3 regions of the Marinomonas sp. 63XJN7_9_ISO-PGPR-S23-217 genome follow, and region 2 is predicted to be linked to each of the others. Evidence: predicted binding sites of a transcription regulator. Region 2 holds the regulator's gene; each other region holds the start of a gene.
The links. Region 2 encodes LexA, which represses DNA repair genes until DNA is damaged. Its sites were predicted from a motif close to TACTGTNTANNTANACAGTA; they were not measured.
Positions count from the first base shown of each region.

Region 1: a site for LexA is predicted at 4,036-4,055, ahead of dinB (DNA polymerase IV). Genes of this name have one in related genera too.
Region 3: a site for LexA is predicted at 7,715-7,734, ahead of AC0VYI_RS21355 (YebG family protein). Genes of this name have one in related genera too.

Region 1 covers NZ_CM149678.1:877,443-887,987, forward strand. The annotation lists gene AC0VYI_RS04125 (ProQ/FINO family protein) at 12-980, opposite strand; gene AC0VYI_RS04130 (hypothetical protein) at 1,164-1,643, opposite strand; gene zapB (cell division protein ZapB) at 1,640-1,870, opposite strand; gene AC0VYI_RS04140 (flagellar assembly protein FlgT) at 1,929-3,110, opposite strand; gene AC0VYI_RS04145 (LPP20 family lipoprotein) at 3,116-3,742, opposite strand; gene dinB (DNA polymerase IV) at 4,069-5,130, shown strand; gene AC0VYI_RS04155 (hypothetical protein) at 5,441-6,421, shown strand; gene AC0VYI_RS04160 (alpha/beta hydrolase) at 6,511-7,179, shown strand; gene AC0VYI_RS04165 (inositol monophosphatase family protein) at 7,262-8,077, shown strand; gene AC0VYI_RS04170 (DUF2489 domain-containing protein) at 8,128-8,586, shown strand; gene AC0VYI_RS04175 (hypothetical protein) at 8,678-9,049, shown strand; gene AC0VYI_RS04180 (mechanosensitive ion channel family protein) at 9,143-9,973, shown strand; partial or broken gene AC0VYI_RS04185 (transcription elongation factor GreB) at 10,214-10,381, shown strand; gene AC0VYI_RS04190 (hypothetical protein) at 10,496-10,545, shown strand, end outside.
Region 2 covers NZ_CM149678.1:2,956,695-2,967,239, forward strand. The annotation lists gene AC0VYI_RS13850 (protein adenylyltransferase SelO) at 1-617, opposite strand, end outside; gene AC0VYI_RS13855 (DEAD/DEAH box helicase) at 698-2,050, opposite strand; gene dinG (ATP-dependent DNA helicase DinG) at 2,189-4,312, opposite strand; gene lexA (transcriptional repressor LexA) at 4,383-5,006, shown strand; gene AC0VYI_RS13870 (hypothetical protein) at 5,131-5,397, opposite strand; gene AC0VYI_RS13875 (DUF6586 family protein) at 5,400-5,870, opposite strand; gene topA (type I DNA topoisomerase) at 5,867-8,497, opposite strand; gene AC0VYI_RS13885 (DNA topoisomerase I) at 8,686-9,477, shown strand; gene AC0VYI_RS13890 (hypothetical protein) at 9,561-10,046, opposite strand; gene AC0VYI_RS13895 (universal stress protein) at 10,138-10,545, shown strand, end outside.
Region 3 covers NZ_CM149678.1:4,574,559-4,585,103, reverse strand. The annotation lists gene AC0VYI_RS21380 (2-hydroxyacid dehydrogenase) at 1-538, shown strand, start outside; gene AC0VYI_RS21375 (hypothetical protein) at 582-1,787, opposite strand; gene AC0VYI_RS21370 (cation:proton antiporter domain-containing protein) at 1,815-3,680, opposite strand; gene AC0VYI_RS21365 (putative bifunctional diguanylate cyclase/phosphodiesterase) at 4,090-6,069, shown strand; gene AC0VYI_RS21360 (zinc-binding metallopeptidase family protein) at 6,157-7,218, shown strand; gene AC0VYI_RS21355 (YebG family protein) at 7,259-7,693, opposite strand; gene AC0VYI_RS21350 (mechanosensitive ion channel family protein) at 7,847-8,719, shown strand; gene AC0VYI_RS21345 (DUF1439 domain-containing protein) at 8,729-9,319, shown strand; gene AC0VYI_RS21340 (FKBP-type peptidyl-prolyl cis-trans isomerase) at 9,428-9,907, shown strand; gene AC0VYI_RS21335 (hypothetical protein) at 10,141-10,515, shown strand; gene AC0VYI_RS21330 (class II fumarate hydratase) at 10,512-10,545, shown strand, end outside.

The sequences.
Region 1 (10,545 bases), 2.1 Mb from region 2:
AACACTTTTTTCTATTTTTTTAGAAGTTTTTCCAGTTTTGCTTTCATTCGCTCTTCTGGGGATAAGTTTTCATAACCATCCTCTTCACGGCTTTTGGCTGGCTGTGGTTTTTTAGCAGGTTTGCCTTTAGGAGCTGAAGCAGATTGCGGTTTTTTGTTACGCGCAGGGCGATCCGTTTTAGGTCGATCTGTTGTCTTTGGGCGGTTGAATGTTTTCTTTTCTTTTTTGGGGATCATGGACTCAGGAAGAGCGGGTTCATCACTTACTGCAATGCCTTCTAAATCTACGCGAGGCTGACCTGACAGAAGACACTTCTTATAGCGGTCTGAGCGCGTATAAGCGGCTAGGGCACGCTTTTGCTTGCTGGCGTTAAAGTCATCATCCAAGACCATGTCTTTGTCTATACCGACTTTCAGTGGTTTAGGCTGGTTCCAATCAAACGCTTTAGGGTAACGGTCTTCGAGCATCTTAATCAGGCGACGATTATTTTTTTGGTTTTTTTGACGTTTTTTCTGTTCCGGCGTCAAAGTCGCTTTTTCCGTTGTGCTGTCACTTGCTGATGGTACATCGGTGGTGTTTGTGTCCACTTGGTTGTCGTCTTGTACGTCTTGCAAGCCGTTAAGCTCAGGTTGTTGTTTTGTCATGTAGTCAGTCTGTTCTGTTGTCGTGATTGTGATGCTGTTATCAGCAAAAGAATGCAGTAAATCAAAGCTCAACTGATCTTCAGTGTTACTTTGGTGTGTTACTGCCGTTTTGATGGTTTCCGCAGGACCGAGTAAATCAAGAGAGTCTTCGATATATAACTGCAATTGATCTTCAGTGGAGCGGTTAACCATGTTCTGCAAAAGGTCCATTGAGGCGCTGCTGGTAAGAGACTCTGTTTGGCTCTCTTTGAGTGCAGCGATCTCTTCTTCAGCGGCGTTTAACTTTTCAAGTAGTCGGCCGACCTCTGCTTCAAGTTTGGCAATTAGTTGTTCCATAAAGCAAGGCTCAAATTTTATAGCGGCGTCAACGGAACGCTTGGCGTGTTAACAATGCCAAGCATTTCCTGTCGCTGCTGTTCGCTGGGCTCAACGATTTTTATTGTTGGTTTACTCGTGAGCCAAATATAAGCAGAAGTCGCGAGCAGGCACAAGATTAAAAGAGACATTAGCTTCATTGAATTAGAAGGTAAGTCCTGCGCCCACCATAACATGGCGGTCATATTTGTCGTTGCTACTATTTAGCAGTTTGACAAAGACATCCAGTCTGGAGGTATCGGATGTCGCGATGCGAAAACCTGCTTCTGGGTAGTAGACAGGGTCATCTAAGAAATCAACACCGCCACCAATGAACGACCACATAGGAATGCCTGGGAAAAGTTGGAAAGCGGGTGTTGCACTGTAGTAGCGGGCTCCCATGCTAAAAGCACTTTCGAAATCGTCACCCAAGGCAAAAGAAAAGCCAGCATAAGCGGAGATGTTTGCTGGCGTGGTGTATTCAATTTGAGTGTTCAATATCGATGTTAAACTACTGTCTTGCTCTTTGTTTATTTTTGGACGAGCCGCAGTGGACTCGAAGGAGACCAAGCTGGCAATTTGCCCTTCGGCTGCAAATGTACTCCCACAAAATAAAGCTAAAGTAGCAAATAGAATTCGTTTCATTGTTTGTTATCCAATTGACTAAGACGATTTAACATTTGAGAGAGGGAAGATTCCCAATTAGCTTGTTGCTCATTTTTTAGATTTAAATTGTTTTCTAGTTCACTTTTCTCTTCGCTAAGCTCGTAGTTCTGCATTTCTAATTCTGCAATGCGTTGGCGTAATGAGCCGATTTCTTCTACAGCTTCATTGATACGTTGTTCTAAGTGATGAAGTAATTCGTTGTTCATTGTAATGTCCTAAAATGTAAAACCGCTCTATAGTACATAAGGAGCGTAATTGTAAAAGTTACCATGCGATGACAACGTCATGTGGTTGTACGTTCAGAATTTTCGCATCAACCGACAGTTCCCCAATGGAAAAGTTAGGCTGAACTTGCGTTATAGTAACACTGATGTTGGCATTATTCAGTTGTGTTTCTGGTTTTTGGTCTTGGTCAAATATTTCATAACGACGATAGACCTTAAATTTATCTCCTGCTTTGACCCCGGACACGGATCCGGCGGCAATGTGAATTTGCTTCCCTTCTGTGCGAAAAATATTGGCCATAAATGGCTGGCAGCGTAATTTTTCGCTGGTATCAATTGCGCTCTCTCTAAGTGTTTCCTTGACCACCCTGCCATAATGAGTCGTCCAAAACTGGGCGCTACCAAAACCGACTTTAGCATGATCAGAAATATCCCAGTTGCCTATTTCACTATAACGTTTTTGAAATAGCAATGCGCCACTGAAACCATCGTAGATATAAATGTCTAAAACGAAGTCTCTTTGCTTTTCACTTTTGTCGTCTGTGCTGGCATAGGGGTCATTTGGGCGTCTCATATAAAGAGGAGCAATATCACGTATAACACCACTAACCACATACTGTGTGCCAAGTTTTTGAGCGACCCGAACCACATCAGTTAAGGTGTCATTGTTGTTTGTTAGTGAGGGGGCATTGATGCTGTCTGGATAAAGGGCGATATTCGTTGCCGCCAACGCTCTTAAAAAGCCTTGTTTGTTGATGGCGTCGGCAAAATCTTTGGGAAGTTCTCTGGAGATATTGCCTAAAGCCCCGAGGCTGGCTTGTTGTCTGTGTTCCAAAGCAAAGCCAGTGATAGCCACGGATTTTCTATAGTAATTTGTGGCGCCGTTACTACACATGTAGTCAGCTGTGACGTTGATGCGGGCGACGACCGTTAAAAAATCGCCTTTTTGGGTTTCGGAAATGATTTTTGCGTGTTGAACTCGTCCAGCACTGCGGATTTTTAAATCAGAGTTGAGCTCGCCATTGTTAAGGATATCGTTAACACTGACCCGTGAGCTGGACTGGAGGACGGCCTGTTTAATGGCTTGCTGTGTGGCCCGATAGCGTGCGTCTGTGATGTCGCCATTATAAATAATGGCTGTACCGACTGCGTCGACGGTCTGGGCAAAGGAATGTCCGACCGATGCAAGAGCAACGATCATGTAAATCAGGTAGCGAAACATCTGCATTACTGTATGGTATAAAAGTTGGTAGTAGGATGACTTTCTACGTTAACAGCACGATAACCAGGGCGAATTTGACACTTCGGATCGTTATTTATGCTGGATGGATTGCTGACACATTGACGAAAGTTCTCTTGTAATGCCATTTCAACAACGGTTTCAAACGTTCCATCTTCATGCTCACGTTGGGAGACGATTTTTGCGCCGACTAAATAGGCATCAACGTAAGAGCGTAATTCATCATGTTGCAAAACCATATTGCTTAATGAGCTGGTACCGTCAATTTTCAGACCGTACACGCGTTCAGATAGGTTTCGGTAGGCATCTAGTGTGGAACTGCGCAGCGCCATTAATTTTGCTTGGGATTTTGTGTAGCGTTTACTGGGGTTGATGGCCGCGTATCCTGTGGCATGAATGATGATCGGTTCTTGTTTTATAACACCGATCACATTCGTCGCATTTTGCACATTATTTGGGTAGTTGAGTGCCGTAGCGGTAGGGGAGCCGACTATATTGCCATTGCAAGGACCAACAGTGGTACAGGTCATCGCTGTACCTTGGCCTAAGTTTTGGCATCCCGCTAAGGTGGCCCCCAGTGCGGCCAATAAGAGTAGTCGAATCGTTGTTTTCATGGTGGCGTCCCCTAAATGGAAGTCCTAAATCTCGTTTTTTGCATGGAAAGATCGCAGCAATCGTCTCGTGTTAGCGATGTTTAACCATAGGAATAATGTATGCCTGTAGCAAAAAGTAGACCAGATCATGACTCCTTTCCTTTACTAGGGACAAAATGTAAACCATTTGTCTGTGAGACGTCCATGTTTTCCCGTGTAAATCTATTGATTTCACTCGCATGATATGGCTTTTAGTCTAGTTGGTTGTAGGGCTTTTTAGGGTAAGGACGTGTTTTTGCTTTTGGAAGGTATTATACTGTTTTTATATACAGTTTTCGGGTGAAGACATGGTTAAGCTTAGGAAGATCATTCATATCGACGCAGATTGTTTCTATGCGGCTATTGAGATGCGTGATGACCCTTCTTTGGAAAAGGTGCCATTGGCTATCGGGGGAGCGTCTCAATCTCGTGGTGTATTATGTACGGCAAATTACCATGCCCGTACCTTCGGTGTACGTTCAGCGATGCCGACCGCCATTGCCAAACGCTTGTGTCCAAATTTAATTATTTTGCCCGGAAATATGGAGAAATATCGTATTGCCTCGCGGCAAATGCATGCCATTTTCCGGCAGTATACTGACATTATTGAGCCGCTTTCTTTGGACGAAGCTTACTTGGATGTGACGGACGCTTCTTCCTATCAAGGTAGTGCAACATTGATTGCCCAAGCGATACGAGAACAAATTTTTAACGAAGTCGGTATTCGAGTCTCCGCAGGCGTTGCGACGAATAAGTTTATTGCTAAAGTGGCCAGTGATTGGAACAAACCTAATGGTTTGAAAACCGTCACACCGGAAAGTCAATTTGAGTTTGTGTCACAATTACCTGTGAAATGCATTTCGGGGATTGGTAAGGTCTCTCAAGAAAAATTGGCCGCCATTGGTGTACACCGATGTGCGGATTTACAGTCGATAGATTTCTCATTATTACAGAAAACCATCGGGAGTATGGCGTTTCGGCTACAACAATTTGCCAAGGGAGTTGATGATCGCCCTGTGCAAGTATCCCGTGAGCGCAAGAGTGTGTCTGTTGAACATACGTTTCCCCATGATTTGCCTTCACTAGAAGAGTGTTTGAGTATGCTGCCAGAGCTGCTGGCGAGTTTAGAGGCGCGTTTGGCGGGGCGGGATTTTTATCCGCTGATTAGCAAATACTATTTGAAATTAAAGTTTAATGATTTTAGGCAAACAACGGTAGAACAACCGATTCAAAGCAGCTTCTCCAATGAAGTGTTTGCTTCCTTATTGCATCAGGCTTATTCACGCCATATGCGTCCTGTTCGTTTGATTGGAGTAGGTTATCGCTTATCTGTACAACAGGCAGAACAGCTAAGCATTGCGTTTGATTAACGTGTTACCTGATCGATTTTGTGATTTTTCTGATCAAAAAATGTACGATTGTGCTCTTGCTGCTATAGTTATTAGAACGATTAATAGTTGCTAGAACGATTATCGTTATTTGAGGATAGCTGTTGGAATAGGAGCAGTTGTTGAAATGGATCAATGGAACGGGCGAGTGGATTACCTAGTCAACGACACAATGCAGTAATGAAATCAGGCCCTCACTTCTCAAATGGTAGATGTTGAGTGAAGTTAGGGGTTGTAGTAAGACAAGGTAAATTGCCTCGTATGTCATTTTTTGATGTGTAGGTGTTGTCTTATGATGAAGCATCCAAGAGGCTTCTATGATTGGAAGCATGATATGCCTGAGTCTTTAGCTGGACGTTTACGTTTTGAGGTTACCCAAACACTGAGAAGCGTGTATGCAGATGAAGCTCTTGTCAATGAAATAGATACGCTCTACCTCCCTTTTGCGAATTGGTTAAGTGGTAAAGTCTCGCTTAAACAAGGGCCTTTGGTGGTGGGTTTAGGGGGGCCGCAAGGCTGTGGGAAAACGACCTTTTGCCGCGTTATTAGCCGTATTCTTAATAAAGGGTTTGGGCTCAATAGCGTGGTGGTCAGTTTGGATGATCTCTATAGCACACGTAAAGATCGTGTGAAATACGCCAATAGCACACACTCCTTATTTTCTACTCGAGGGGTGCCTGGTACGCATGATATGCCATTGGCACAGAGCGTCTTCGCTCGTTTAAAAAATCTTAAGCAAGACGAAGTAATGCGTATGCCGGCTTTTGATAAATCCCTTGATGATAGAAAACCTGTGAATTTATGGCCCGAAGTGCAGGGGCCTGTTGATGTTGTTTTATTTGAAGGTTGGTGTGTGGGGGCGTTTTCTTTGGGAGAAGCCATTAACAAACCAATTAATCGTTTGGAGCAAGATAAGGATCCAGAGGGGATTTGGAGAAAGGCGATTAATGAGCATCTTCATGGGGATTATAAGGTACTGTTTGATGTGATTGATATTCAAATGTGGATGCAATCACCCGGTTATGATGTGGTCTATGAGTGGCGTAACAAACAAGAGCGCATGCTTGAGGATCATCTTTATGATATTCATGGGGGAGTATTGGATACTCTGGATATCAAAATCATGTCGCCGGAAGTACTTAAGGGCTTTATGCAATATTACGAACGTTTAACGCGTTATCTATTAGCTGTCATGCCTGAGCGATCGGATGTGCTGTTTTCGTTAGACCAGCATCAGAAGGTGAAACAGCTGCGTTTTCCAATAGAGCATTGAGTGTTTTCTTGGTAGGAAAACGGCCACAATTGAGTGTCATTATGATAGGCTAATACGCAACGTATTAGCCTATTTTTTTGGAGTAAATAATGGCCGAATTATTACCGAGTGTTGTGGTGGAGACGGCGCAGAATCCTGATTCTGCTGTTATTTGGTTGCATGGTTTAGGATCAGATGGCCATGATTTTGAAGCCATTGTCCCAACACTGGCACTTGATCCATCCTTAAAAGTGCGTTTTGTGTTTCCCCATGCGCCCATTCGTCCCGTGACGGTCAATGGCGGTATGGAAATGCGAGCCTGGTATGACATTTACGAAATCACTTTGGAACGTAAGGTTGATATAGACAATATTGCTGAGTCTTGCGCGCAAGTCAGTGACCTTATTGAAGCACAAATCGCACAAGGTATTGATCCTAGCCGTATTGTTGTAGCGGGATTTTCACAAGGTGGTGTGATTGCTTATCAGCTATCCCTGACGACCTCTTATTCATTGGCTGGGGTTATGGCGCTATCGACTTATTTGGCGGATAAGTCAATGGTACCAGCGGCGTCAGAGTGTGCGAATGGCAAGACGTCTTTTTTGATTCACCATGGCAAGCAAGACCCCGTCGTGCCCATCAGTCTATCGCAAGAGGCTAGTCAACTTTTAAGTGATAAGGGATATCTAGTTGACTATAAAACCTATGATATGCCCCATTCCGTTTGTCCTGAGCAAATTCAGGATATCTCCATTTGGCTGAATGCGCGTTTGGCGTAATAAAGGGTTAAATTCAACTCGCCCTTTGCTAAAAGAAAGTTTAACGCACCATATATTGAATAGATTACTAAGGAAATGAATCATGGTTTCAGAGCCATTAGAGACAGATGAATGGCTTAACTTTGCCAAAAGCATCGCCACGTACGCTGGGCAGATGATGGTCGAGGCCAGAAACAAAGCGGCGTTTTCTACAGACTACAAAGCAGATCATGAATTGGTGACATCGGCTGATTTGGCAATCGATGCGTATATTTGCCAGCAGATCACGCAAACGTTTCCGGATCATGTGATTTTATCGGAGGAGTCGTCACCTAAACTTGCCCTTGCTGAGCTTGCTAATAAGCCCGTTTGGGTTATCGACCCGATTGATGGTACGGTCAATTTTGCCCATGGTCATCGCCATGTGGCTGTGTCGATTGGCCTGTATCTTTGCGGAGAGCGAGTGCTTGGGGTGGTGAATGCGCCGTTTTTAGAGGAATGTTTCTGGGCGGTGAAAGGAAAAGGGGCTTATTTAAATGGTGAGCGCCTTTTTGTTTCCCAACAAACACAGTGTCGTAATGCTTTGGTGGCAACGGGGTTTCCCTACGATAAAAGTACACTCCCCAGTATTATCCGACGTGTCAGCGTCATTTTGACGAAGTGTCAGGATATTCGTCGAAATGGCTCCGCTGCGTTAGATTTGTGTTGGGTCGCGGCTGGGCGTTTAGAGGCGTATTTTGAAAGCCTGAAGCCTTGGGATATGGCGGCTGGGGCGTTAATCGCTCAAGAAGCTGGGGCGACAATCGGGCGCTATGAGCCAATTAGCTCCCCTTGGCCTGAGGCGATTAATGGGGAGGCGTTATTGGTGTCGGTCCCCGCTCTTTATGAGGAGCTATTGTCTTTGTTAAGTCAGGCATAATGAACTGTTTTATGGTTTTAGCCGTAAGTTGATATTTGTATGAGGTTTTTATGTCGTTGACGGCGTTTTTTAGTTTACTGGCTGTATCCGCAGTCGTGATTGTTGTGGCGTTGATTGTGATTGTCCGCCAGTTAAAAGTTGCCAAAATTCGTGAGGAGCGAATCAAAGAAGGTGAGAAGCGCGTCGTTCAAGAGCGTCAAGCTCGGATTGATAGCATTCAGATTTTGCTCAAAACCGTTGGTTCCGAAGAGTTAGGTTGGATTGAGGCAAGTATTCGTATTAAAAATTTGCTGGATCAGTTAGGGTTGGATTTATCCGATCATAAGGATATTTGTGTCATTTATGATTTGCATGAGCAAACGGAACATATTCCAACACACGAGCAATGGAGTGCCTTGCCAAAAGAAGCTCGTAAAAAGTTTCGCGTCGAAATGGATAACTATGAACAGCAACATGCCGAGCAATTGATGCGTGCTAAAAACGCCTTGTTGAGTTATTCCTTTCAATAGGGATGATTGAATGCTTGTGATTCCGGTTCAATAGTACTCGGCATTGAATGTTCTTTATTCTATTTATCAGGCATAAACGGGTTATTTAGAGATGATTGCTCAGTTGGTTTTATCCATAGCGCTATTTTTTATTTTATTAGTTGCTATTATGCTCTTTTATATGCGTTACCAATCAAAAGTTCCGTATTATCGTATGACGGAGGCAGATTGTGTTAGTTTGCTAGACAAGGCTGTACAAGGTAATTTACCTGAGCAGGATTGGGATATGTTCATTGGCATGATGATTCGTGACAATGAACAAATAGAGAATTTACGTACCAAGTGTTATGTGATTGATGACGCATTTCGTAAAGAAACCAAACTCATTGATGGTCGACAATGTGTACGTTTTCATTCTGAAGGGCTTAAGCAGTTAACCTGTTTATTGGATGAGTGGCAGCATAAAACACATTTAATCGTCTAACTTTCATGATAGAAAGAGTCTTATTGGGCATCTTGCTCAAAACATCGTCTTGGTAAAAACATCGTATTTAATAAGGTAGTGAGGGAGATATACATGAGTGAATTGGAAAAGTGGCTGGGTGAAGGTTCTGCCATATTGCCTTGGTTAACCGATATGGTGATTAATATCGTGATTGGCCTTGTCATTTTATTGGTCGGTAAGTATATAGCCTCTAAAATATCCCGTTGGTGTGAACATAGGATGCTTAAAGCCTCTGTGGATCGTGCGGTAGCTGGTTTTACATCCAGTATTCTGTACGCCTTAATGTTTGCTGGTGTGGTATTAATGGCATTAGGACAAGTTGGGGTTCAAACCACCTCGTTTATTGCCATTTTAGGTGCTGCAGGCTTAGCCGTTGGCTTGGCTTTGCAAGGGTCTTTGTCTAACTTCGCTTCTGGCGTGTTAATTATTCTTTTACGTCCTTTTCGTGCTGGCGACTTTATTGATGGTGGCGGGCAAATGGGAACCGTTGATCGTATAGAGTTATTCCATACCTATCTAAAAACGCCGGATAACCGTGTGATCATCATCCCCAATTCTTCCATTATGAACGGTTCCATTGTGAACTATTCTCGTGAAGCAACTCGTCGCCTAGATTTGGTGGTGGGTATTAGTTATGACGCCGACATTCGTCTTGCTAAAAGCATCATGGAAGACATTATTAACGCGGATGAACGCATTCTCAAAGAGCCTAAGTATTTAATAGCCGTGTCTGAATTGGCTGACAGTTCAGTCAATTTCTTTGTAAGACCTTGGGTGAATGCGGGGGACTATTGGACCGTCAGAGCGGATTTATTAGAGAAGTTTAAATACGCCTTTGATGAACAAGGTGTTGGTATTCCTTACCCTCAAATGGATGTCCATCTACACAACAAAGAAGCATAACCGCTTTGTATTATATCAACATGCTGTCAGACGTTGGTTTGATGGCATGTTTTATTAAGATTTGAGACCTTTGCACGATGTCACGAGCGACGCCAAGACACGGCAAAAACAGACGAGAAAGCGGAGTTTATCGCTATAAATGAGCATTTTGAGTTTGTTTTTAACAAAGTATTGGCAAGCGCAGTAGTCGTGCAAAAGTCTCGATTTCTAACATATTGTTGATTAACTAAGCCTACTACTATGAGTCGATATCGTCCTCCTTCCCCACCTAAATCCGCTTACATCACACACGAAGGGGCTCAAACCCTGCTTGCCGAGCTAAAATACTTATGGAAAGAAAAGCGTCCAGCGGTGACTGAGAGCGTTCGAGAAGCGGCTGCCCAGGGGGATCGTTCTGAAAATGCAGAACGGTCGAAAGAACCTCAACTAATATACTAAATGTTAAAAAAGCAATAAAAAACAGTTGACTGAAAATAGTATAGATAATATTTTTGTGTACTATTTGTGAACGGGGATTTTTTTTTGAACCTTACAAAACTGTATGTGTTTTTAGAGGCTCTTTCTGAGCAAGA
Region 2 (10,545 bases):
GTAGCTAAACACTGTGCGTAATAATGCTCAAGACAGTAGTCAAGTAACGCCTTGAGTTCATCATCTCTACGTTGATAAAAGAAAAACTCAAAATGCCCAAAGCGAATATGCCCTTGTGCCGTACGCAATAGCATAGCGCCTTTTTCGGGCGTTTCACGATACACAGGCTGTTCGCTGTCAAACAAGGCCAAAGCGCGGGAAGTAGGAATCGACAATGCATGCATTGCCTCACTGGCCAGATATTCACGAATACAAGAACGCAGCACCGCTCGACCATCGCCACGACGAGAATAAGGCGTCGGCCCCGCCCCCTTCATATGAAGATCCTGCAAGAGCCCGCGATCATCACGCACTTCGCCTAACAGAACCCCTCTGCCATCTCCTAACTGAGGAGAAAAGCCGCCAAACTGATGCCCTGCATAAACCATGCTTAAGGCTTGTTCTATTTGCGTTTCACCATTCAAAATAGACTTGGTTTCAGAGGATTTAATATCAATAGACAGAGAGTGAGCAAGCTCCTGGTTGAATTCAACCAGGCGCTGCTGAAGAAGTGGCTGGATGTGCGTCTTGGCAAAAAATGCTTCACCCAAACCCGCAAAGTGGTGCTCTAAGTTCATAGGTACTCACTTGATAAGCCTTTTACACAATGGCATTCGCTATGCACATATTGTAAAAGGCTTTTAATGTAAGAAAAGTATTAAAGTGCCGTATTCACCATATATTCACAACGTATACTTTCACCCACGACCTTTTCAATTTCAGGAATCAAAAAGGCGTCATCTTCACTGGCAAAACTGACTGCTTTACCAGTCTCCCCGCCACGACCAGTACGACCAATACGGTGCACATAGTCTTCTGGGTCTTCCGGTAAAGCATAGTTAACAACCAGTTCAATATTATCCACGTGAATACCACGCCCGGCGACATCCGTTGCTACTAATACTTGAATAATGCCTTCTTTGAAGTTTTTCAATGTTTTGACACGTTTATCTTGCGCCACTTCACCCGACAGAATTGCACAATTAATATTCGCTTTTCTGAGTTTCTCATAAAGGTCGCGGGTTTCATCACGACGATTCGCGAAAATAATCGTTCTCTGATTGTTATTACCTTCAATCAACTGCTGCAGAACAGGCCATTTCTGCTCGGCCTCCACCGTATAAATCACTTGATCAATATTCTGGTTTGTCGCTTCTTTTGGTACAACAGAGACTTCTTTCGGAAAGAACGTCCATTGGCGTGCTAATACCTGAATATCTTTTGGAAAAGTCGCACTAAACAGCATCGTTTGGCGCTTCTCTTTATGGGGTGTCATGCGAATAATGCTTTTGACATCCGGAATAAAACCCATTGACAACATACGGTCAGCTTCATCCAACACTAAGCATTCCACCTGATTTAACATAACTTTTTTGCTGCGAGCAAAATCCAACAAACGGCCAGGTGTCGCCACAAGAATATCCACATTCTCGTTTTCTAAAGCTTGCTTTTGCTTTTCATAGCTCATACCACCCACCAAAGAGACCACATTCAAATGGCAATTTGACGTCAATTTCTCCGCTTCATCGGCAATCTGTAACGCCAGCTCACGGGTTGGTGCGATAATCAAGCCACGGGCAAAGTGATTAGCACGTTTGCCCTCTAGCGGATAATCTAAAAAGTCACTGATCATGGCGATCAAAAAGGCAGCCGTTTTTCCGGTCCCTGTTTGCGCCTGTCCGATAATGTCATATCCCTTAATAGTCATTGGCAAGGTTTCTGCCTGAATTTCACTACAGTACTCAAACCCCATTTCAGAAATGGATTTTAATACCCGGTCAGGCAGGTTTAAATCATGAAAGCGTAATTTACCGTCTACTTTTGGCACTTGAAACTGATCTATTGACCACACTGAACCGTTATTTTCCATTTTTTCCGCCACTGAAGAAGCTGTTTGTGCAGACGCACTATTATTCGATTTGCTATTTTTGTTCGGGCGCTTATTAGAGCGGCGCGGACGCTTAGGTCTTGTTTTTTTCTCTGGAGCGGATTCTGTTGTTTGGTTTTCCATATTGGAATCTATATTCTTCTATATTTTTGAATTTATGAAACTTTGCGGGGAGTGTACCTAAATGATAGGTTTTTATCACCCCTTGCTTTGCTAAGTTGCACGTTTTCATACCCTGTCGTAGGATTAAAAGACGACAAGCTATACCATACGATACGGTGGGAGACTATCAATTAACTGTTGCCCGTAACGCTTTGTCTTGAGACGCTTATCCAATATATGGATTTCTCCCGAGTCTTTTTCACTTCGTAACAAACGCCCCGTTGCTTGAACCAAGCGCAAAGAGGCATCTGGGATGGTAATTTCCATAAAGGGGTTGCCACCACGTTTTTGTATCCACTCAGCCAATGTGGCCTCAACGGGATCATCCGGTACCGCAAAAGGAATCTTAGCAATGTACACAGAGGTCAAATAACTACCAGGCAAGTCTACCCCTTCGGCAAAACTGGCCAACCCAAATAGCAAACTGCCCTTACCTTCATCAATCCTAGCCCTATGAGAATCTAGAATCACCCGTTTAGACTGCTCGCCCTGAATAAGAAGAATCTCTTGCAACCCAGCAGAAAGTGATTTAGCTACCTCCTCCATCTGACGACGCGAAGAAAACAGCACCAAACTCCCCTTATCAGTATGAACATGCTCATTCAGATACGTCACAATCTCCGCAGTATGCTGATCCACACGATTTGGCTCATGCTCCATATTGGGCACCACCAATAGACCATTATTCTGGAAGTCAAACGGACTTAACACCCGCAAATATTCACTTTCCCGAGGCACCCCTGAGCGCATATTAAAACGATGAAATTGATTCAGCGCGGTCAGTGTGGCCGATGTGACCAGCGCTCCAAAGCACTTATCCCATAACTGCTGACGTAGCGTATTGGCCGCCAGAATTGGTGAACCACCAAGCTCAACATCTTGCTCCATCCCTTGCCCTATCACCACTAACCAACGGGCATTAGGCGGAAAGTTTTGATCATCAACCGTAGAGTATAGACGCCATAAATCAATACATTGCTCTAAACGACCTAAAATCACGCCCAAAATCGGCTGCCAAGTCTCCGCTGTTTCTGGGGTAATCCCCATTCCTTCGTTCTGTTTGGTTTTCTTACATTCATCCTGTATACTTTCGATATTATTGAACAGCTTCTGATAAGACGTCTGCAAACTGTAAGCCAATTGTCGCAACTCATCCGGTATCACACCAAATTCAAAGCGGTGCTGATTATTGTCTTGATCCAACCCTAAACCTTGTATGTAAGGCGCCAAACCTTGCTGAGCATACTGAATAAAATTCACAATACTCTGAATCTGCTGGGGGATTTTCAGCAATAACTGACCAGTTAAACTGACCGCATCGGTCAACTCCTGCTTCAAATTCACTAGGTTTTTCTCCAACTGGCGAAGCCAAGTAATACTTTGCTGTAAACGCACTTCATGACGAAAGTGGCCAATGGCTTTATCAGGAAGGTGATGGCCTTCATCGAAGACATAGATGGTTTCTTTTGGTGGCGTAAGAATGGCGCCGCCGCCTAGAGATAAATCGGCTAATACAAGATCATGGTTGGCAACAATCACATCGGCAACCTCAATCTCAGCCCGTGCTTTAAAAAATGGACAGGCAGAATAATTAGCACAATTTCGGTTCGTGCATTGTTGGTGATCTGTCGTTAAGCGGCGCCAATCTTGATCGCGAATCACGCCTTCCCAATTATCTTTATCCCCGTCCCATTCGCCTTTAGATAACGCCACATCCATTTCTTGGTACAAAACCGTATTCACATCATCAGCTTGTAAATGCTGCTCAAACAGTCCTGCAAACATGTCCTCCATACCTTGATCTTCCGAGCTTAAAAAGCTCTCAAGGTTGTTTAGACAGAGATAACGCCCACGTCCTTTTGCCAATGTATATTTGAAGCTTAATTCCGTGTGTGCAAGCAAGTTAGGCAGTTCTTTATGCAAAATTTGCTCTTGCAGAGCCACTGTTGCCGTAGAGATAATGAGTTTTAAGCCACGTGCTTTCGCTATTGGAATGGCCGCTAAACAATAAGACAGAGTCTTTCCAGTCCCCGTTCCAGCCTCAATGACCGCCACGTGCTTTTCGTCTAGCCGATTACCTTCGCTGTCTTGTTTGATATTCCCCAAAGTACGCGCGATTGCGCCGATCATCTGACGCTGACCAACTCGGGGTTTATGCTGTTTTGCTTCCAAAGAAGCACGATAAGCAAGATGAATTTGTGTTTTTAGTTCGTCTGAAAGCATTTAAATTATTGAGAATCGTTGGTGATGCTGTATATAATAACAGTTACTGTATAAACAACCAGATGGCCCTATGATTAAATTAACCAAAAGACAATCTGACGTACTAGAAACCATTCGCGAATTTATTAGCGAAACCGGCTTTCCTCCAACACGTGCAGAAATCGCAGGTCGCTTAGGCTTTAAATCGCCCAATGCCGCCGAAGAACACCTGAAGGCCCTTGCCAAAAAAGGTGCCATCAAAATGCTCTCTGGCGCATCCCGAGGCATTCAATTAATTGAAGACTCTGTCGAGGCTGCCAACGACGAAGAGCTTGGCCTACCCGTCATTGGCAAAGTGGCCGCGGGCTTTCCAATTCTTGCACAAGAAAACATCGCATCACATGTGAGCGTGCCGCCTAATATGTTTTCCCCTAAAGCGGATTACTTTTTATCTGTCTCCGGCACCAGCATGAAAAATATTGGCATTATGGAGGGCGATCTCTTGGCTGTCCATAAAACCACTACCATTCGTAATGGTCAGATCGTTGTTGCCCGCATTGGCGATGAGGTCACGGTTAAGCGTTTCTATCAAAAAGGCAGTCAAGTACGTCTACAACCCGAGAATGAAGAATTTGACGATATTCTTGTTGATCTGGAAAGCGAAGAGTTTGCCATCGAAGGCTTATCTGTCGGTGTCATAAGACAAACCGTTTAAGCTAATACCTTAGCTAACCCGGCACATATTCTAACAGATAAAAATCGGGCCGACCTAACCAACCATTAATAGGCGGCCAAGAAAAATGCGAAGCCATGGCTTCGCATTTTTTATATCGTCCTGATCAATGCAGGATTTTAGGGCGCATTTCCAAATCTTCTAAGTACTCAGCATCGTCTCCAAAAGAGGATTCATCAGAATAAACAAAGTCTATACCTGCATGAAACATGCACTTAGCCAATTCAAAATACCGCTCTTTTAAGTACGACTTCGTTGTATCGGAAATGACCAAGGTGGCCAGCGGCTCAACACTCTCTCCGTCTTCACTTGCTGGTCTCAACACAATGTCGCCATTATCGAGTTCAACAATCTCTAGATAAGATTCTTTCATAATTAATACTCTGATGATTCTTCTCTAAAACGCAACACCAACTCAACAAGCTTGGACAAGTACAGACCAACTGAAGCACCGGCATCCGATCCTTTACCAATTATATTGTCCGAACTCATACCAGAAAACGATGTATAGTGACATTCCAACTGGGCAATGAATGCTTGCTCTAATTGATTCAGCCAAGAAAGGGGTTGTAAAGCAAGATCTGCTAGCTCGCTCAATGTGGGTACCACAACCCCTATCTCTTTCGCTGCATGTTGTAATTTCAAGATATCTAATTCTGATTTCAGACTATAAGCCGTTTTGATCTCTTGTAGCAAACCGTTCAAGGCACTGCGAAGGTGAAACAAAGACGCCCCTTCTAATCCAGCGAGCAACCAAGACTCTTCGCACTGCTGGCTTTGCTGCAAAAAACGTCGTGCTGCGTCTAACTTCTGATTGGTAACGCTTGCTTGACTCGCGTTACTCATTTCTTTTTCTTACCCTCTTCAACAACCCATTTACTACCAACATAATACGCTTTCCAGCCCGTTGGTTTGCCTTCTTCTTCGGTCATCACATACTGCTCTTTCGTTTTGCGACTGTAGCGAATCACCGTAGGACGCCCCTCATTATCCTTAACTGGCGCCGTTTTGAAAAAATGATATTTAGGATCAATTTGATCCATAAATGGAAGCAGTTCTTTCACTAACGGCGCACGCGTTTCTCGTTTACGAGGAAACTGACTGGCAGCCAGAAATAAACCGGTTGCACCATCACGCAATACATAATGGTCATCGACTTTGTCACAAGCCAAATCTGGCATGGGAACAGGATCCATTTTTGGTGGCGCTGCCTCACCATTTTTCAATAGCTTACGAGTATTTTTACATTCTTCGTTTGTACACCCGAAGTATTTCCCAAAGCGACCCGTTTTAAGCTGCATTTCGGAGCCACACTTATCACACTCTAGAACAGGGCCATCGTAACCTTTGATTTTAAAGGAACCCTTCTCTACTTCGTACCCAGAACAGGCCGGATTATTACCACAAACATGCAGTTTGCGATGCTCATCCATCAAATAGCTGTCCATGGCCGAACCACAAATTTTACAGCGGCGTTTGCCGATTAAGGCTTTAGATTCCCCTTCCTCATCATCAACGGCAATCGCTTCATCACCACGAACCAGGTTAATCGTGGCCTTACAACGTTCTTTAGGTGGTAACGAGTAACCTGAACAAGACAAGAATACCCCCGTACTCGCTGTACGGATTTGCATGGGACGAGAGCAAGTCGGACATTCAATATCAGTCGGTGTCGGCTCGTTTGGCATCATCCCTTCATCCGGTGATTCCGCTTTGGATAACATACCACTGAAATCTTTATAAAACGCATTCAACGTTTTAATCCAATCTTTCTTACCTTCCGCGATATCATCCAGCTGCTCTTCCATTTCAGCAGTAAAGCTAAAATTCATCAAAGAATGGAAGCTATCCACTAAGCGTTCGGTGACTATATCCCCCATTTTTTCAGCGTAAAAACGACGATTTTCAACCCGTACATAACCACGATCTTGAATCGTTGAAATAATGGAAGCGTAGGTAGAAGGGCGTCCAATACCACGTTTTTCCAGCTCTTTTACCAAACTGGCTTCGCTAAAGCGTGCAATAGGCTTAGTAAAATGCTGCTCCGGCAACAAAGAGTCAAGTGCCAAGGTTTCCCCTTGAGCCACATCTGGTAGGATATTGTCTTCGCCCTTTTTCGCGAACGACTGCATGGCTCGAGTGTAACCATCAAAACGCAAAATACGTCCTTTGGCTTTAAATTCGTATTCGCCGCTCGTTACCGTAACAGAGGTTGAGGTATACAAAGCTGGCGTCATTTGACATGCCATAAATTGACTACGAATCAGATCATAGAGACGATGGGAATCTTTTTCCATGCTCTGCAGATCATCAGGTCGTACGTTCACATCCGATGGACGGATGGCTTCATGGGCTTCTTGGGCACCCTCTTTACTACTGTAACGTAGTGGCTCTTTCGGTAAATATTTATCACCAAAGTTCGATAAAATATACTCTCGTAGCGCCTCAACAGCCTCAACACTTAAGTTGGTCGAATCCGTACGCATATATGTGATGTAACCCGCTTCGTATAAACGCTGGGCAAGCATCATGGTTTTTTTCACACCAAAGCCTAAACGCGTACTCGCCGCTTGTTGTAACGTCGAAGTGATAAAGGGGGCGGAAGGCTTACTACTGGTCGGCTTATCTTCGCGATTGCTAACTTGATAACTCGCACCATCCAGTCGGGCCACATGAGCATCAGACTCTTCCTTGCTAACCGGACGATATTCTTTGCCTTGATATTTTACCGCATCAAACTTAATCGACTCTTTCGCTGGCGTTTTTAGTAACGCTTGCAGCTCCCAGAACTCTTCTGGAACAAAGGCGCGAATTTCTTTTTCTCGCTCAACAATTAAGCGTACAGCAACGGACTGAACCCGCCCAGCAGATAAGCCTCGAGCTACTTTCGCCCAAAGTAAAGGCGACACCATAAAACCTACTACGCGATCTAAGAAACGACGTGCTTGCTGTGCATTAACACGGTTAATGTCAAGCTCAGAGGGCGTTTCAAACGCGGCTTGAATGGCTTTTTTAGTGATCTCATTAAAGACCACTCTTTTGTAGCGGTTGTCATCACCACCTATGGCTTCGCGCAAATGCCACGCAATGGCCTCCCCTTCCCTATCCAAATCCGTTGCCAGATAGATCTGATCGGCATTCTTTGCTAAGCGTTTTAGCTCATCAACTACCTTCTCTTTGCCTGGCAGCACTTCATAATGGGCTTCCCAGTCATTTTCAGGGTCAATGCCCATGCGAGCGATAAGCTGCTGCTGTGACTTACGACGCTTATACTCCACCTTTTCTTCAGGGCTCATCTTACGCGTCAAAGCCGCTTGCTTAGCACGCTCTTGAGGCGTTGACTTCGCTGTCCTACCAGAAGGCAAATCGCGAATGTGACCCACACTCGACTTAACGACAAAGTCATTGCCTAGGTATTTGTTGATGGTTTTCGCCTTAGCTGGCGATTCCACGATAACCAGTGATTTTCCCATTGAACTGTATAAGCCTTCTTTTTGAGTACGTCTGCAAAATTCGTTTTGCGTAAATTAGTCTTCGGGGCGCTGATATTAAGCAAACACCTTTTATATGACAAGTGATCGCTGTATTGTTTCGCATATTATCGCTTGCTGAACTAAGTATTTCTTATTTAACATACTGAATTCATTGCTCAAGGACAATCATGGCAACACTTCAAATTCTTACTATTGCTTTTTTAATGATCATAGTCGTTCTTTCCGTTGTCATTGGTTCACGTGCCCAACAGAAAGAAAAAGAGTTAACAGAACGTCGTTTTAAGCAATTACAACTGACCAATCGAGCGGATCGCGCCGAATATCATCTGCGAGGTCTAAAAGATATTAATACGGACACCATCGTGACCGATGTGCTTTACGATTATTATCTAGACACACTTCGCGAACTTTTACAATATTCTGACGATCCAGAAAAAGTAGAAGTCCGCATCGCCAAAGCAGAAGAAGATCGTAATGCATTACCCGTTGAATTTAACCCTGAGCCAGAAGCCCTTAGCTTCCAACAAAAAGCCAATTACAAAGAGCGCCTGACGAAAACAGCTAAAATGTTACTTTATCTTCGTCGCCGGGGGCGCATTAGCAACTCCCATTACAAGCTCTGCTATGACTACCTTCGCTGGCTTAATTTATGGGTTCAGTTAAACCGACAAATGGTGCAAGCCAACAAAAACTTTAATGGCGGCGACTTGCGTGTTGCACAAACCCTCTATGGCGTTATTTTGTCTCATATCAAGTCCGACTCCATTGAGCGGCCAGAAAAGAAAGCACTCCAGGATTACGTCATGGATAAGATGAAACGCATCATGCAACCTAAGCTAGACGCCATTAAGGATGCTGAAAACCCAGAAGAAGTGCTAAGCAAACTGATCCAAAATATTGAAGCAAATAACGATGTGGCCAACATGATCAACAAGCAACTGGATGCAGATAACCAATAGACAAAGCCAATTAACCAAACATTAAACGTGTGATCAGCTGTTTGTTTGACCACATGTTTGTTTACCTTTCAGTCTTCACAGCTTCAAATCAAGGACGGCTTTGCTAAAGAATGGGCCAACCTTGAAATCAGTTTGATGGTATCCTCATCTCCTTTTTCCTCATCCCAGTACACTGATACGCCGTCTTTATTGATCTTAATAGCCGTGGCAACACCGGATAATGTTAACAAATCTTGCTTATCCTGATCGGTTAAATTTAGCTCTTTACTCATCCACCAGCTTGACACGACAGGAAGGTATTTCCATACCTCATAAGAGATCAACCAAAGGTCTTCTTCAATTAAATCAAGCGGTTTGTCTCGAAATAAGCAATAAGCATAAAATTTTTGCACGTCTTTTGACTTATCCCACTTGTCAGGTAGCCCGATTGATGTAAGCTGAACAGTAAGTTTTAATTGTCGTGCGTTCATTCGTAGCTCTCCCAAACGCCGTTCTCGTTTGGTAGGGAGAATCCATGAGGCTGCTCCCATAATGGATAACGTAATAAAAATAATGATCGCTAATTTCATACACTTTGCTCGTTACATATAGACTAAAATAAATAGAAACTGATATTCGCATTTAAGCACTTAAAATCAGCATCCAAACTGGAGGTATCCTATGTTGTACCAAAAAATACTACTTGCCATTGATCTAACTGACGAGAGCATTAAAGTCGCCAACAAAGCAGCTGAACTGTCTAAGGCCATGGGAGCCGAACTCATCATTGTACACGTTATTGAGTCTCTCAATTACGCTTATGGAGGCGATGTCCCTATTGACATCACTGACATACAAAATCAGCTTAAAGACACGGCGAAAGAACGCATGGCCGTCTTGGAAGGCCAAATCGACGTACCTGTCAAAGAAACCTGTGTCACTCAAGGTGGCATCGAAAGTGAAATCCACCGCATTGCAGAAGAAAAAGGCGTCGATATTATCGTTGTTGGCAGTCACGGCCGTCATGGCCTAGCTCTTTTATTAGGCTCGACCGCCAATGGCGTACTTCATGGCGCACCATGTGATGTG
Region 3 (10,545 bases), 1.6 Mb from region 2:
GCAGGATATTCGCGTCTCGGTTCTCGGGCTGGGAGCGTTAGGGGAGTACGTTGCAAAAGGCTTAGCAGACTTGGGTTACAGTGTCTCTGGCTGGTCCCGAAGCCAAAAGGCGATGGCAAATATCACCTGTTATTCGGGGGAAGCCTCTTTGTCCGACATGCTTGGTCAAACCGATATTCTCATTAACTTGCTGCCTTTAAGTCCGGTGACGAAAGGCATCCTAAGTCGCAAGTTATTCGATCAGCTTCCACAAGGAGCCTATGTGATTAACTGTGGTCGTGGTGGTCATGTGAATGAAGCAGACCTGATTCAAGCGGTTACAAGTGGTCATTTGCGTGGTGCCATGTTGGATGTGTTTGACGAAGAGCCTTTGCCAGAAACTAACCCGCTTTGGACAACTCAAGGGATAGTGATTACCCCACATATGGCTTCCGATGCGGGGGAAACCGTCGTAGTGGATCAGGTTGCAGAGAATGCCGCGAGGTTTTTACGAGGGGATGTGTTGCTAAACCCCATCAACCTTGATCATGGCTACTAAACCAAGCGCCATTCGGTTCTTGGTTTTTCTAACAGCCCCATCATTAAGCCGATGGCACGCCGAATAAAAACACCATTAAGCAAAGCAATGACACTACGCTATAGAGAGCCGCTTTTTTGGTGTTCTTTTCGACTGATTTCGTTTGCAGTGCCACAATGGCGGCGACGGCGGATTGTAGTGTATAGAACAGAGCAAATGCCCGTGAGGCATAGGCGATAATGCCATTCACATCGGTGGCCCAGGTTAAGAAAATAGTGACGATCAAAATCAGCATATAAGCATAACGCACGGGAATCTTCTCGCGCGCGATGTCGACCACCAATCCGCCCGCGCCAGAGGTATCAGCAACGGAAGCCGAGAATTGGCTACCAATCGCGGCGACAGAAATTAAGATCGGCAATAGCACTGCCACTGGTGCTACCATACTGGTAATCGCGGTGACATCGGCCCCCATACCTTTATGAAATAAGACGGTCATCAGGGTTAAAAATACTAGGTAAATGGCCGCTGAAATCCACTGGGCGATGCGCATGGTTTTGATACGTAACTCAGCAGGGTGTTCGCTTTGCAAATAACGGGAAGTTTCAAAGCCTTGTACCACGATTAATAGCCCCAGTAAAACACGTAAATCATGTAGGTCGATACTGGAATCCAGAGTGGGCAAATGCCATTGGCCAGACTTTAAAAGTTGAACGTTGTATACCGCGAGTGAGAAAAGCAATCCAGCGATCATGCCAAGGTTTAGGCTCACTGCATAGGTTTCGATTTTCTCTAATTCCCCTAAGCCGCGCCATATTCCCACACCGCAGATAAAGATCAAAATCAGTGTGGTGATAATGTTTGCTACAAGGCCGCTTTCGTAGCCAAAGGCTTTGAGTAAAAACGCTGACAACAGCTGAAGGTAATAGGTGACGGAAATAAAATAGGCGCCTGCCAAGACAATACGTGAGACGAAGGAAACGGCTTGGGCGGGGCCTTTTTGATGTTCGATGGGCTCAAAGTGACGAATATTGAAGCGAATCGCGCTGCCCACTGCATAGGCTAACATAAGCAATAAGCCCATACACAGTACGGCAAAGTACCCCACGGATTCTGCCAGTAACGGTGCCACCACCAAAAAGCCACTGCCCATAATCGAAGCCAATGGCGTGACGGTGGCTTTCCAGCCCTCAGAATGGGCGAGCTTACGGGAAAAGGCCAGAAAGAGAGTGACCACTAGGGCAATGGCAATAATATAAAAATTCAACATCGTGGGTGCCTGTTCCTTTTGTTAAAACTAATGTGCCTCTTTATTCAGAATGTCTTTCATCTGAGCCTTTAGCGAGGGGTCCTGCTGATCCAAATACTGTCGAATACGTTTGATGTAAGCCTCATTTTCATGGGCTGGTACGCCTGTTTTATGAGCATCTGCCACCGACACCATGGCCATTTGATCATGTTTGTTGTAAAGCTCAATGATCTCTTCGGCTTGTTGACGTGAGCTTCCTAGGGCTTCTAAAACAGAACGGCTCATACGTAAGCTGCTGTCGTAGTTTTCACGCACAATATCACGACATCCATAAGACCACAGGTCATAAACGTGATGACGATCAAACGCACGGGAAATAATGTGAACGTGTGGATAGGTGTCAATAACATACTTGACCAGCTTGGATATTTGTTCTGGATTATCAATGGCGACGATCAATATTTTAGCGTCTTTAATGCCCGCCGCCTCTAAAAGCTCTGGACGTGTGGCGTCACCAAAGTAGTTTTTCACACCGAAACGTTGTAAGGCCTTCAAGCGTTTTACACTAAAATCGATGACGGTCGAATCATAACCCGCTAAACGAATGACTCGGTCAATTTGACTGCCAACGCGGCCTGAGCCAGCAATGATGATTTTATTGCTATCTGGAATGTCTTCCTGCTCCCCTGCTGGATGATCGGTTAGATAATGGGGGGTCACTAGTCGGTCGTAAATGATAAACAGCATAGGTGTCAGTAGCATCGACAAGGCTACTACTAGGAGCAACTGATCCGCGATTTCTTTGGGTAAAATGCCATTAGCAACAGTGAAAGACAAAAGCACAAAACCAAATTCGCCGGCTTGCGCCAGACCCAAAGCGAACAGCCACTTATTTGCCCCACGAATATGGAAGATGGCACTGAGTAAGCGAAGAATAAGAACTTTAATCAGGATGAGGCCCACTGTGAGGCCCAAAATGGTCGCAAAATGACTGAACAATAAGTGGAAGTTGATAGCGGCACCGACCGTCATGAAGAACAGCCCTAACAGCAGACCTTTGAACGGTTCGATATTGCTTTCCAATTCATGACGATAGGGGGAGCGGGCCAGCACTACGCCCGCTAAAAATGTGCCTAAGGCAGGGGATAGGCCAACCGCAGACATAAGTAAGGTGATGCCAATGACAAACATGAGAGCGGCGGCGGTAAATAATTCGCGCAGTTGGGCGGTGGCAATAAAGCGCAAAATGGGTGACACCAGAAAATTGCCCCCTAAAATCACTGAACCAATGGCACCTAAGGTGATGAGCGTTTTTTGCCAAGCGTTAAACTCGCCGAGTAAACTGCTGTGATGGCTCGCGCCTGAGCTGGTTAAGGCGTGTTGTAAGTTAGCCAGTAGATCTGGTGTTGCCAGCAGTGGTAAGAGCGCCAGCATGGGAATGACAACAATGTCTTGAGCGAGTAACACGGCAAAAGAAGACTGACCGCCATCAGAGCGCATCAACCCCTTTTCTCCCAGTGTTTGCAACACAATCGCCGTAGAAGATAAAGAAAACAACATGCCGATGGTCAGGGCTATGCGCCAGGGCTGTCCTAGTAACATGGCACTTCCCATGACCAAGAGCGTTGTTAAGATAATTTGTCCACCACCTAAGCCCGCTAGACGGCTTTTCATTTCCCAGAGTTTCTGAGGCTTTAACTCTAAACCGACTAAAAACAGCATCATGACGACGCCAAGCTCTGAGAATTGCTGTATCGAAACGAGATCAACCTGTAGCAATGATAGCAAAGGGCTAATGGCTATGCCGGCTAATAAATAGCCCAATACCGAACCCAGTTTCAGTCGAGCAGCAAGTGGCACCGCGATGACACCTGCTACGAGAAAAATAAAAGCGAGGAGGAGAGTGTCTGTCATTCTAAAGGCTCTAAAAGTAAGGGGTGCGGAAGCTAAGGTCACACCTAAGTGTCTATTATAAAGGGAAATATGGGAACATAATTAGGTTTTATTACTGGAATTTGCGATTCGTCATGAATTATTAGCGATGTGAATCACATGGTGTGATCGTTAGAAAAGTGTTGTGCAGTATTGACCTTAGGTAAAAAAAAGTGGCTATTTGTAGTCACGTAGGGTGGTTCGCTCGCCCTGAGTGGGTGACTCATCTATAATCAACTGCGTGCTTAGCATGGCAAGCATGTCGTTTCTTTATAGCAATTAATATACCTGCCTTATTGCGTCGTTGAGATCGTGTAGGGAGGTACAAGCAAACTCTCTAAAAAACCTGAAACCCATTTGCATTATTCTTGATTTTGCCTGGATATTCATATTGTACTCTAAAATATTTGAACAAATTAACTTACCCGTTTGGGTGTTTGATGTAGAGAACGCTAGGGTGGTTTTCGCCAATGGTGCGGCGCTTGCCGTTTGGAATGCGCCTGATATTGACTCGCTTCGAGCCAGAGATTTGGCTGCGGACATGTCTCCAGCAGTACAGCGCCGTTTAAAGCAATATTTGGTGGACTTTTTAGAGTGTGATGCTGAGTTTTATGAGCAGTGGACTTTATATCCTAATGGTAAACCTGTGAGCTTAAATATCCGTTACACAGGAATTAAATTGGATGATGGACGAATTGCTATGCTGTGTGAAGGCCTGGAAATGCAACGCTCCACGCCTGAAGCCGCCCGTGGACGAGATGCATTGATGCATACGCATTTAATGATTTCCTTACATACCTTAGACGGCAGCAACTTATATTTAAATCCAGCGGCACGTGAGTTTCTCGAGAACAGTCAGCAGGAGTTGTCAAAGCGTTTTGTTTTTAAGCGTGACTATACCCGTTTGATGCAGCAGGTAGAACAACATGGCGAGGGAGATATTACCGCTTTAGTGCATACCGTTTCTGGTAACCGATGGCATGAATTGACGGCAAGGGCGAGTCACGACCCTGTTACTGGTCAGCCATCGGTCTTGATTAGTGCAACCGACGTCAGCAGACTGAAAGAAGCGGAGGCTTTGGCTTCCAAAAGAGCTTTATTGGACTCGTTAACCAATCTACCGAACCGTCATGCTTTGCCCCATATTTTTGACAAATTTATCAGAACGACAAGGCAAAGCAATGAAGTCATTGGGGTGTTGTTTATTGATTTGGACGAGTTCAAGGCCATAAACGACACCATGGGACACGCTGAAGGGGATCGTGTGTTGGTGGAAGTTGCGAAGCGTTTGTCTTCCCTATGTGGTCCTAGTGATTCAGTCGTGCGACTAGGAGGGGACGAGTTTTTTGTGTTAACCGCTCGAGAAAATAACAGTGAAGCATTAGCGGAGTTTGCCCAAAGCTTATTGCAGCTTCTGTCCGCACCGATCACATTAAAAAATCGCGTGAAAAAAGTGACACCAAGTATCGGGATGGCGATCTATCCGTGTCATGGGACCGGACTGGAAGAGCTGATGCAGTCGGCAGATATTGCAATGTATCAGGCAAAGTTACTAGGGCGTAATCAATATTGTTTCTATGATGCTGCCATGCGGGAAGCCTTCGAATATGAGCATACATTGCTGGCCCAACTCAAAGAAGCGCTTAGTAACGATGAATTTGTTTTGCACTATCAGCCAAGAGTCAGTGCCAAGGATAAATCGGTTGCGTCTCTCGAAGCACTATTGAGATGGAATCATCCAGAGAATGGTTTGATGTATCCCGATAGCTTTATTGATTTGTGTGAGCGCTCTGGACAGATGGGGCAGATCGGTGAGTGGGTTTTGCGCGAAGTGATTAAGCAGATTGCCCTCTGGCATGTATTGGGACAAGATGTGGCGGTTTCTGTAAATGTGTCGATCAGCCAATTATTTAAAGAGGACTTTGTTACCAGTTTGGCGCGCATGTTGGATGAAAATGGTTGTGCGCCGAACCGTTTAGAATTGGAGCTGACTGAGTCCGCTTTAACAAAAGGAGATGTAGTGGTTATTAATAATCTCCAGCAGCTTCGCCATTTAGGTGTTAGAGTGTCGGTGGATGATTTTGGTGTGGGGTATTCGAACTTTGCACGTTTAAATGACATTGCTTTTGATTTTATTAAAATTGACCGTAGCCTAATTGCTAGCCTTCCGGATAACCCTCAACTGGTTCAAATGATCATCAGTATTTGTCTGTTAATGCAGGCCCAGATTGTTGCTGAAGGGGTGGAAAATGAGGCCACCGCTCAATGGTTGGCGGACCATGGTTGCGATGAGTTACAGGGATATTTGTTTAGCAAACCTTTGTCCATTGATCAGGCAACAGACTATTTATTAAATCATCCCAAACCATAGAGCACACCGTCTGGATGGTTTGTTGGATAGAGAGCAATCAAGCGAACGTTATAATAACGAGCTTACCGTCTTAGACGAAGAGGCATTATGAAAATTTTTACCTGTCAGCAATGTTCTCAAACGATTTTATTTGATAATACTTTGTGTGAAAGCTGTGGCTCTTCTTTAGGCTTTTTATCTGAGCCAATGACTTTGAGCGCCCTGAAACCAGACGGCTCTGGCTTCAGGGCGTTAGCAGACACCAATATGCCTGCTAAAAAGTGGTATTACTGTAAGAACGCGCAATATTTTGTTTGTAATTGGCTGGTGGATAACCCAGATACCTTGTGTGAAGCCTGTCAGTTGAATCGTCATATTCCCAATTTAGAACGCGTCAAACAACGGGACGAATGGCAAAAACTCGAGTTTGCTAAGCATCGCTTGGTGTACTCGTTAATCAAGCTGGGACTTCCTGTCTTAAATAAAACGGAGAATCCAGAAGATGGGTTGTCGTTTGACTTTATTTCCGAAGAAAATGCAGTGCCAGTAAATGCACAGTCCACAACAGGCCACGCTCTTGGGCAAGTGACCATTAATACATCTGAAGCAAACAGTGCAGAACGAGAGCAAATGCGTGAAGACATGAAAGAGTCTTATCGAACTTTGATAGGGCATTTTCGTCATGAAGTGGGGCATTATTACTGGGATCAGTTAATTGCAGAAAATGACATTGAGTTGGCCAACTACCGGGCTTTGTTTGGGGATGAACGAGCAAGCTACGCTGACGCCTTGCGCAAGCACTATGACAATCCTGTTCAAAATTGGCAGGACAACTTTGTTAGTGCCTATGCGTCTTCTCACCCTTGGGAAGACTGGGCTGAAACCTGGGCGCATTACCTGCATATTGTCGATACCTTAGAAACGGCTAGCGAATTTGGTATTAGTATGTCGCCTCCGAATAATCAGCACCAAGGTTTAGCGGCGACTATTAATATTGATCCTTATTGCCATGCTAATTTTGAGGATATTATTGCCCAATATCTGCCATTAACCTTTGCCGTGAATAACCTGAACCGGAGCATGGGACAACCGGATTTATACCCCTTTGTGCTGGTGCCAAAAGTACGAGAAAAGCTGGCGTTTATTCATCGCATAGTACATGGCAATTAGCCTTTTGATGGGCTCTATCAAAAGGCTATATCAGGTGTCTTTATGCGGCATCGCTATCTGCGTAGCTAGTTAATTCATCCTCATCAATTATGATGTCTTGCTCTTCGTAGAATGCATCTTCATCTGGCTCAATGACAAGGTCCTCAAGGGGTTTTTTAGTCTCCTTCTGAGTGAGCTCCAATGGCTTATTGGAGCTGGTTTTTGAGGGCGTTTTGACGTTCGCTTTTTGGCGTTTCGATGCGGTTTTACGCTTTGTTCCTAATGCCTCTAACAAGTCGTCTTTGTGTTCGGCCAAGTACAGTGATAACGCTTCTTTTTGATGGTGATCATCGGCCAAATGACTGTTATCCAATAATTCGTAAAGTGCGTCGGCTGTGTCTAGCATTTTGTCATAGGCATCGGCGTCGGCTTTTGAGGTAAAGGTCATTTTTTCAATTCCATCACGTGCTACAACGTATTTAATAACAACAGGCATAATCCACCTCGGGAAAAATAATACTGTTTAAATATACAGTACTATTTCTGTCAGTGTCTAGCTTTTTTCTTTTCAATTCTTGCTGCTTTACATTGTTTTTTGATTCGTCTGATAGTGCTAAAGTAGCGCCCTAAACGAAGGAATCCGAACGTTATGCCAATTGAAATTTCACACTTTGATACGACGATCATTAGAGATCATGTAGAAATCGTATTAACCATTGCTTGGGCGCTTATATCTTATGCTGTCCGTCGTTATACGAGACGGGTGATACGTCGTCACCCTACGCTTGAACATGATAAAAAACGTCAACGGATTAACACGCTGGATAATATTTTCAATCTTTTTTTAGTGGTTGGATTTATCTTAATCTGGTCCTCTGAATTACAAAACCTTGCGATCTCTATTGCCGCTTTTATGGTTGCCTTGGTTGTAGCGACGAAAGAGTTTATCTCTTGTATCGTAGGAGCATTTTTTCGTGCCAGCACTCGGCCTTATCAAGTAGGTGACTGGGTAAGGATTGGTAATTTCGAAGGGGAAGTGACCGACAGTGATTGGTTGTCCACAACCTTGTTTGAAGTCGACTTGAAGGGGGGAAGTTATGGCTATACAGGGCGTACAACGGTTGTGCCGAATAGCCTGTTGCTCACGAGTACCGTGCAAAACCTGAATTATATGCGGCGCTATGTCACCCATGTTTTTTCTATCACAAGACAGAATGATGAGGTTAACCTGTTCGAAATAAAACAGGACATTTTAGATAAGTTAAAAGAATACAGTGAGCACTTTCATGGGGTGGCCATTCGTTATAACAGTCTGATTGAAAAACGTCTCGATATTAAAATATCAGGGCCAGAACCACGGGTTCGCATTACCACCTCCCATGAGGGGCATACCCAGTTCACTATATCGCTATTTTGTCCAACCAATGAAGCAATGGATATTGAGCAAAAAGTCACCGAAGACTTTATGCGTTTTTGGTATGAAAAACGGGCTAAAATAGTACAAAAGTCCCAAACAGCTTAGGAGCTTAGAATGATTCGTCGTGTTATTGCAGCCTGTACACTGGTCTTTTTTTGTTTGTTTCTGAGTGGTTGTACAAATGGTATAAGCGTTACACAAGCGCAGCTAAATGAGGCCATTAAGAAAGAAATCGCGCAAGGAAAAGAGCGTCAAATAGCACTTGGTTTAAAGGATAATGGTACCTTGGATATGACACTGAAGGTACAAAGTGTTCAGCTGAATTTAACCGAAAAAGACGGTGGTATGGCGTTAGTCGACATGGTGTGTTTGTTGTCAGGAAAGGTCAACGCCTTTGGACAGAGTTTTACTTTTAGTACTCAGGTGAAACCATCGTTATCGTCAGGGGTGAGGTTGGAGGAGAATCGTATCTACCTTGTTTCCCCCAGAATAACGAACATTGAAGTCTATGGTTCTAAATTCAGCGACCAGTTATTGCGTTCCACATTAGGGTCTCTAAATAGTGATTTTGAAAAAGCGTTAACAAGCTATTTTAATCAACACCCTGTTTATGTGCTGAATCATAATTTAGAGCAGAAGTTGGCGGCCTCTATGATCAAGAACATCACCATTAAGGAAAATGAATTACTGCTGGGGCTGTTTTAAATGGGGCAAGAAGAGACTAGGTGCTCGCCATTTTCTACGGAACTTCTATAATGTTGCGCAAAATACGCAATGGTATTTATCAGGCCGTTTTATTTTAGAGGAAAGAACATGTCAATTGCAGACAATCAAGTTGTCACGTTTCACTACACACTTCGTCATGGTGACGAACTGATCGAAACATCCGCAGGTAAAGACCCCATTTCTTATCTGCATGGTCACAGCAATGTGATTCCAGGTCTTGAAAAAGCCATGGAAGGAAAAGAAGCTGGCGATGAGTTTGAAGTCACGGTTCCTATGGCTGAGGCATATGGAGAGCGTTATGAAGACCGTCAACAACAAGTGCCAGTAAAACACCTCCAAGGAGCTAAGCGTTGGAAGCCAGGTATGGTTGCGATGGTTCAGACCGATCAAGGGGCGCGTCAGGTGACTATTATTAAAGCTGGACTTAAGCATGCCACAGTGGATTTGAATCATCCTCTTTCAGGTAAAGATTTGACCTTCAATGTTGAGATTGTTGAAGCCCGGGAAGCGACGGATGATGAAATAGCACACGGTCATGCCCACGGGGTAGGAGGCCATCACCACTAAGTGTGACGTCGGCTTATCAGGCTCACAATAGTCAAAATAGACCACCAGTCGTGATGTTAATAGGACATTGCTCTGGTGGTTTTTTTATGACGTATCTTACTTGTTGGTAAATCGTTGTTAGAGGTCATGCTTACATTAATCACAAATGATAATCATTATTATTTTATTGACAGATTAATTATTCGCTTCCATTATTGATAATCATTATCATCTCAATAGTGTAGGACAAGATCATGAGCCATTATATAGTGCCTTTCTCCGTGTTCGAGCAAATGATTCAAGATGGACAATGTGCGGATACCCCGCAATTACTTTACCACTATCTTGATATGAGTGAAGAGTACGCTGAGCGACTGAATATAAATGATGCGATGTCTTTGCATCAGCGGGTATTTAATGTTTTGCTTGATACGGTGTGTGACACCAGCTTGGCGATCTACTGGCGCGAGACCTGTTTAGACATGCTGTATCGTCCTTTAGGGAACTTAAAGCGTCTCATTATTACCTACCAAGACGCTAAGTCCTATTTCAAACTGGAGCATGATCTGCGCACGCTGAGTCACTACTTTCTTTCCACTTTACAACAAGAAGGCAATGAATCAAGATGAAAACGCGTATTGAAAAAGACAGCATGGGGG